2 regions of the Paenibacillus sp. CFBP 13594 genome follow, and region 1 is predicted to be linked to the other one. Evidence: predicted binding sites of a transcription regulator. Region 1 holds the regulator's gene; the other holds the start of a gene.
What was found. The regulator Rex, encoded in region 1, represses fermentation and respiration genes when NADH is low (regulators of the CRP and FNR family bind a similar motif). The targets are predictions, from matches to a motif close to TTGTGAAATATTTCACAA.
Positions count from the first base shown of each region.

Region 2: the regulator Rex is predicted to act here: its motif matches at 2,952-2,969, upstream of nirB (nitrite reductase large subunit NirB).

Region 1 is NZ_JACYVQ010000001.1:181,561-185,708, forward strand. Features, by position in the region: gene dinG (ATP-dependent DNA helicase DinG) at 1-1,973, shown strand, start outside; gene IFU39_RS01100 (redox-sensing transcriptional repressor Rex) at 2,192-2,845, shown strand; gene IFU39_RS01105 (amidohydrolase) at 2,832-4,139, shown strand.
Region 2 is NZ_JACYVQ010000004.1:526,320-530,467, forward strand. Features, by position in the region: gene nirD (nitrite reductase small subunit NirD) at 48-374, opposite strand; gene nirB (nitrite reductase large subunit NirB) at 433-2,862, opposite strand; gene IFU39_RS15970 (metal-dependent hydrolase) at 3,138-3,845, shown strand; gene IFU39_RS15975 (hypothetical protein) at 4,065-4,148, opposite strand, start outside.

The DNA of each region.
Region 1 (4,148 bases):
GTTATCTCTTGCCTGCTATTTACGAAAGTGTGAAGCAAGAACAGAAAGTTATGGTCAGCACGCATACAATCAACCTGCAGGAGCAATTGAGAGAGCGGGACATTCCGATGCTGACTCAAGTGGTTCCGTTCCCGTTTAAGGCTGCTGTATTCAAAGGACGTGGACATTACCTGTGCCTGCGCAAATTTGAACACAAAATCAATAAACGTGAATTCGCCACACCTAAAGAGGATTATTTCACAGCTGCTCAGATGATTGTCTGGCTTACGCAGACCGAAACCGGAGATGATGAGGAACTTAACCTTAGCGGACGCGGAGGGGACTTCTGGGAGACGGTACAGAGCGAATCTGAGTCTTGTCTGGGAAGATCATGTCCATGGTTCCGCAAATGTTTCTACCATCGTGCCAAACATGAGGCCGGGTTGTCTGATATTGTAATCACCAATCACTCCAAATTATTTACGGATGTGAAAGCCGCGCATCAGCTGCTGCCAGCCTATGAGAGTCTTGTGATCGATGAAGCACATCATCTGGAGGATGTAGCTGGTAAACATCTTGGAATGCATATGAAATATTTCACCTTGGTTCATACACTGACCCGCCTGTTTAAAGACAGTCGTAATGGACAGCTGCCTATGCTTCGTTCGCAGTTATCCGGGCATGAAAATTCGGTGCAATGGGGCTCCATGGTGGATCAGATGTTCCCGCTCGCTCTTGAAGTTAAGGAGCTGTGGGATCGTATGAGTGATGCCTTGTTCGGTCTGTTGCCTGAACGAAGTGATGCTTCACCGGGAGAGACGGGGCAATTTTCCCTGCGTCTGAAAGCTTCTCAGAAACCTGCAAAATGGCAGGAGTTGCAGGATCTGGAGAACCAGATCTATGTGACTCTGGGCGATTTGGTTCGCAAAGGGGACAAATTGCTGCTTGAAGTGAAAGAGGATCAGGATGATTATCAATCGGATAGTCTGATTACGGACATTACAGGATTGCTGAAAGATCTGACCACATTGAAGGAGAATCTGCGTTTCTTCATGCGTATGGATGATGCCAAAACGGTGTACTGGATGGAAGCCAGCGGTCAATTCCGCAGCAAATCTCTCCAGCTGTATGCTGTACCTGTAGATGTCAGTGCACAACTTAAGGATTTATTTTTTGATAAAAAGAAAAGTGTTGTGCTTACATCGGCTACGCTTTCGGTAGATAAATCATTCCAGTTCATGATTGAACAGCTTGGCTTGCAGGAAGCTTCCGAGAATAATCGGTTGTTAACGTCGATGCTGCCATCACCTTTCAACTATCGCGATCAGGCACTTCTGGTGATTCCGCGTGATTTCCCGAGTGTGAAGGGCAGTGTGGGTGATGCGCACTTTGTCAATATGCTGGTGCAATCACTTGCAGAGACGGCAATTGCCACGCGTGGACGCATGATGGTTCTGTTTACTTCATACAAGATGTTGCGACAGGTCTATGATCCGCTGAAGGAGGCGCTATCTGGTAACGACATCTCGTTGCTTGGGCAAGGCGTTGACAGTGGAAGCCGCTCTAAGCTGACTCGCAGGTTCCAAGATGCCAAAGCTACGGTACTTCTGGGTACAAGCAGCTTCTGGGAGGGTGTAGATATCCCGGGAGAGGCGCTAACCTGTCTCGCTATTGTGCGACTGCCTTTCCAGCCACCGAATCATCCGTTGGTGGAAGCCAAGAGTGAGTTGCTTCAGGAACAGAAGAAAAATCCGTTCATGAAACTGTCCGTGCCGCAAGCGGTCATTCGTTTCAAGCAGGGATTTGGCCGGTTGGTGCGTACAGCGAAGGACAGAGGAATTGTCATTGTTTATGATACACGGGTGATTGAAGCGTACTATGGTAAATTCTTTTTATATTCTTTGCCTGGTCCCAAAATGGAGCATATGCTCACGGAGCAGATGGTTCCACGAATTACCGAGTGGTTGGAAAAACCTGCTAATGAACAAGAATAATGGTTGTTTTGTTCGTTATATCATTGCATGACACTATCGTTTGGCGTTAAACTTTATTAGATATTTCCGTATCCGATTAAAGCAGTTGCACGTAAGAACTTATAACCTAAATTACAAGGAGCATTCTGTATAAAATGTCATGTTTATCTTTGAGTTTATACAGAATGCTCATCTTTTCATCTATTATTTTATCGTGGCCTTGGTAAGGGGGAGCAAGAATGAAATCGGATAAAATTTCGGAAGCGGTGGTACGACGTCTGCCTGTATACTTGCGTTATTTGAACGAGTTGCATCAGCGTGAGGTGGCTACTGTTTCTTCTCAAGAGCTTGGACAGAGGCTGGATCTGAATCCGGCCCAAATTCGTAAAGACCTGGCTTACTTCGGTGATTTTGGTCGTAAAGGGATCGGGTATGATGTATCCTATTTGATCGAGAAAATTCGTCACATTCTCAAAATCGATCAGCAAATTAATGTAGCTCTGGTAGGAGCGGGTAATCTCGGTCAAGCCTTGTCCAACTACAACGCATATCTGAAAGACAACATGAAGATTGTTGCTGTATTTGATGCATATGGACCGAAGATTGGTAGTCAAATTAACAGTTTGACGGTTAAACCAATGAATGAATTGACGGAAGCGGTTAAAACAGAAAACATCCGCATCGGAATTATCACGGTTCCGGATACGGAAGCCCAAAATGTAGCCGATCAGCTTATTGAATCCGGAATCGAAGCGATTCTTAATTTTGCACCAACCATTCTAAAAACACCGCCGCATATCCGCATTCACCATGCTGACTTTACAACGGATCTGCTTAGTTTGGCCTATTACTTGGAGACTGGAAAGGACGACGAGGAAGATGACAACAAATAGATGGGTAATTCACAACGGCAAATTTGCCGTTAATGAAGGCGGCACAACATGGAACGTGGTTCAAGGATACATGGTTGTCGAGGATGACAAGATTGTGCATATTGGTGAGACATTGCCGGATGGAGACAAAAATTGTACCAAAGTGGATGGAAAAGGACTGTTCTTCCTGCCGGGTCTGATCAATACGCATGGTCATGCAGCAATGTCGTTGCTCAGAGGGCACGGAGATGATCTTGCGTTGCAAGTATGGTTGCAGGAAAAAATGTGGCCGATGGAAGCGAAAATGACTTCACAAGACGTATATTGGGGAACTTCGCTATCGGTGCTTGAAATGTTGAAAGGCGGAACTACAGCTTTCCTGGACATGTACGATCACATGGATCAAGTTGCCAAAGTTGTGGAGCAATCCGGCGTTAGAGCAGCACTGGCACGTGGTGTAATCGGGCTGTGCTCGGAAGAAGAGCAACTGCGGAAACTGGAGGAGTCGGCAGCGTTTGCACGTGAGTGGAATGGACAGGCAGATGGTCGCATTACAACTGTAATCTCGCCACACGCCCCATATACATGCCCTCCTGACTACATAGAGAAGCTTGTGCAGGTCGCGAACGACCTGAACCTTCCTCTCCATACACATATGTCTGAAACGCTTCGTGAAGTGGAGCAGAACGTGGCTGATTATGGACTGCGTCCTGTGGCACATCTGGAGAAACTGGGCTTTTTCTCACGTCCATCCCTGGTTGCACATGCGGTGCATCTGAATGACGAAGAGATTGAGATTCTGGCCCGTCATGATGTGGCTGTATCCCATAACCCGGGAAGTAACCTGAAACTTGCTTCCGGTGTTGCGCGGGTACCAGCGTTACTGAAAGCAGGAGTTACCGTGTCACTCGGAACAGACGGACCGGCAAGCAACAACAACCTGGATATGTTCGAGGAAATGAGACTGGCTGCATTGATCCACAAAGGTGTATCTGGTGACCCGACGGCTGTGCCAGCAGGCGAAGCGTTACTCCTCGGAACGTCATACGGTGCCAAATCCATTTTCTTGAACAATACCGGAGCACTTGAGGTCGGCATGAAGGCTGATTTTATCGCTCTTGACATTGAACAGGCACATTTCTATCCACATACAGACCTGATCTCACATACGATCTACTCGGCTTCTGCCAAAGATGTTGAGCACGTATGGGTGGATGGAAAACAAGTGGTCAAACACGGCGAATGTCTGACGCTGGATGAAGAACGCATTTTGCGTGAGGCTCAATTGGCATTTGATGGTCTGCTTGCTCGTTAATTGCAGGAC
Region 2 (4,148 bases), on a different contig from region 1:
CGGTTTCCCCCATTATTTTGCATCAATCTTTGAACGTTTCAATGGAGCTATACAGCAATCCAGACCTGGCCGTTCTCTACCTTGACTGGATACATCTGGACTTGACCATTATCCGGTGCTTGCACAAGACCGGTCGTCAGATCGATTTTCCAATCATACAGTGGATCGTACAGATAATGTCCGGACACGATGCCTTCTGCCAGCGGCCCACCCTTGGGGTGGGGGTTGTGATTATCCGCAGCGAAGATGGTGCCATCCGATGCACGAAAGACAGCAAGCTGATGGTCCTTAATCTCAACTACTCTTCCGATTCGTGGCAGGAATTCTTCAACTACTCCGGCAGGGAAGTAGGTGCCTGATTGTTTTGTCGTCATCTAAAACCACTCCTTATCTATATTTAACATTCCGGTAGTATTAATCTTGCGAGCTTACTTATGGACGAGCCGATACTTCGATGCCGTGGAACATTTTGCTTTGGCCTTCCTCATTACGAATCGCTTTTTGCCAAGGTTCTTCCACATGCTCAAGTGCGAATTCAATCCGTTGCATCAACGCTTTGCGTTCCTCAAGATTATCCACGACAACCGAACGAATATGCTCCAGACCCATACGTTCCACCCACTCGGAAGTCCGCTCCAGATAGTTACCTGTCTCGCGGTAATATTGCATGATGGCTCCGCACAATTCAATTAACTCTTCATCTGTTTTCACTTTGCATAGGGAATCAGCAAGTCTTGCTTTAATACCGCCGTTACCACCGATAAAGATTTCCCAGCCGCCGTCGTTACCAACGATACCGATATCTTTTGTACATGCCTCTGCACAGTTCCGTGGACAGCCATTGACAGCGTATTTGAACTTGGCAGGCAGATCCAGACGTTCGAATTTCCGTTCAATCCGAGCACCCATAGCCATGGAATCCTGTGTACCGAATCGGCAGAATTGGGAGCCGACACATGTTTTGACCGTGCGCAGCGATTTGGCGTATGCATAACCTGAAGGCATATCCAGTTCAGCCCAGACTTTAGTCAGATCTTCTTTTTTGACACCAATCAAGTCGAGGCGCTGACCGCCGGTAACTTTGACTGCTTTCACATCATATTTGACTGAAACATCAGCGATGCGTTTGAGATCCGCTGGTGTAGTCACTCCGCCATACATCCGAGGTACGACCGTATACGTTCCATCTTTTTGAATATTTGCATTCATGCGTTCGTTAACAAAACGGGATTCCTTCTCATCTTCGTGTGTGTCTGGTGCAATCATGCCAAGGTAATAGTTGATTGCAGGGCGACATTTCGAACAACCCTCAGGCTGACTCCAACCCAGTACATTCATGACCTCTTTGGTCGTTTGTAATCCTTTTGCACGAATCTCAGCTACAATCTCATCCCGTCCCATGGAAGTACATCCGCATATTCCCTGTTTGGCTCCACTGCTGAAGCCGTCTCCCAGCACATATTGCAGAATCTGTTCCACAACCGGTTTACATCCACCGCATGAGCGTGTTGCACCGGTACAGGCTTTGATTTCATCTACAGTGGTAAGGCCCTGGTTTGTAATTACATCGACAATCGTGCCTTTAGTTACCCCGTTACATCCACAGACGATCTCGTCCTCGGGCATCGTTTCAACAGAGGTTGCTTTCTTATGACCACCGCAGCCTGTACCCATGAGTGAACCGTACAATTCCTCGGTCATTTCGGTTTGATTTTTAATCAGTTTCTGCAATTCGGCAGAATCCGTAATGTCACCGAAGAGAACAGCGCCGACCATTTTATTATCACGAAGCAGAATTTTTTTGTAGGTTCGTTTCCAGTCATCTTTGTGCGAAATGACCGTGTGCTCTGGGCTGTCGATGAATTCACCCGTTGAAAACACGTCAACACCCGAAATTTTCAATTTCGTAGATACTACAGAACCTTCATATGGAGCGGTCTCTACACCGCAGATATGTTTCGCGAGAATCGTGCCTTGTTCGAACAAGGGGGCAACGAGGCCGTAACATACCCCGCGGTGCTCTGTACATTCCCCGACCGAATACACATTCTCAAGTGAAGTCTGCATATAGTCATTCACGACAATACCCCGGTTCACTTCCATACCGCTTTCGCGGGCTACAGTCGTATTGGGTTTAATGCCTACAGCCATGACCACAAAATCAACATTCAGAACCGTATCATCTGCAAAACGTATCCCTTCAACGCGTTCGCCGCCCAGCAGTTCGGAAGTCTGCGCACCCATCTTGAACCGGATACCCTGACGTTCGAGTTCTGCCTTCAACATGGCTGAAGCTTGTGGATCAAGCTGACGCTCCATCAGATCTTCCATCAGATGCACTACGGTAACTTCCATGCCAAGTTGTACCAACCCTTTGGCAGCTTCAAGGCCTAGCAGTCCGCCCCCGATAACGGCCGCTCGTTTATACTGCTTAGCAGCTTCCAGCATGACATTGCAATCGGCGATATCGCGGAAACCGACAACACCTTCTTTGTCATGTCCCGGTACGGGGAGAATGAAGGAGTTGGAGCCTGTTGCAATGATAATTTTGTCATAAGGAACGCGAGTTCCATCTTCAGTCACAACTTCGTGTGTCTCGGCATCGATTCGTGTAACCGTTGTGCCTGTGTGCAGCGTAATGCCGTAATCTTCATACCAGTGAAGGTCGTTCAGCACGATATCGTCCAGTGTTTTGCTTCCTTCCAGTACATAAGACAACATAATGCGGTTGTAGTTAGGATAGGGCTCTGTGCCAAAAACAGTAATATCAAATCGCGTAGTTAATTTCAAAATTTGCTCAACGGTACTGATTCCTGCCATACCGTTACCAATGATAATGAGGTTCTCTTTTTTTCCGTTCATGTGTGTATGCCTCCTTGAATAGACGCTGTACATTACTCAAAATTTTAGTGGTTTATATTTGAAATTATACAAGTAGTTGACGACAATTTATGTGATTTAATTCACTAATAAAGATAAAAGAGTCATAAATATAATAATGTGAGCCCCATCACAGAAAGTTATATTAATTTTCATACAAATAAGAAATGCGAACTATTGTTCTTATTTTGTTTTCGTTGTAAAATCGGAATTGGGCCGTATTGTTCCCGATTTCTTCGAAAGGACGTTTTTGCATCATGATGGGAAGATCCCACCTTATTATCGGGACAGGCGTGTCGCTTTCTGTTCTGCAGTTGGCCGGCATGCCGGTGACTGCGCCGGCAGTTACGGTTGCTCTGATTGGTTCGTTATTGCCTGACATTGATGAGCCAAATTCGCTGCTGGTATCCAGAGCCCTGCCTAACAGTCTGATCAGGTTGTTACAGACGATTCTGTTGCCCACAGCTGTATTTGTGTACTTCTATGTTCATGCCAAACCATGGAACCTGTTGCTTGCGATCCTCATTGCGCTTGTGTCATTCCTGCCTTCGCGTTCGCTTCGCAAAGTGTTGATGTTTGCGATTGGACTAGGGCTTGTCTTCTATGGTCATGCGTTTGCACCGTGGAACTTGATTGCAGGCAGCCTACTTATGCTGTGTACAACGCTAACTCACAGGGGATTAACGCATACCCTATATGGAACAGCCATTTGGGCCGGCTTGCTTTACAGCACGACCCAGCAGCAGGGACCGGAGATCTGGGTAGCAGGAGGTACAGCATATGCCATGCACTTGTTGGCCGATTCACTAACCAATCGGGGGATTCGTCCGTTACCACCGCTCAAGTGGCGCATACGGGTGAATCTGATGAGTACAGGGACCAAACGTGGGGCCGTTGTAGAGAATGTCTGCATTGTGCTTACTCTTATTTTGGCCTGGATTGCATTCTCACCGCTATTTCTGTAATGACCAAATACCAGTCCTGCATAAGGGCTGGTATTTCTTTTTTGTTATTTACCTGTAAGCCATGAGAGGGTAATGGGATCAAGTTGCTGTTGGAGTGCTGGATAGACTTTCAATATCGGAGGAGCCAAATACAAATAAAACAACAAGAATAAGCACAATTAACAGTTCGGCGAACCCGGTTCCGTCAAACTCGGACATGTTGCCCACCTCATTTCTTTATTAAGAATTGATTCTCTGCTGAAATGCCTGTATAACATCATTAAGCGTCATATCCCCGCCAGTTTCATCCAGGAATTGTACCAG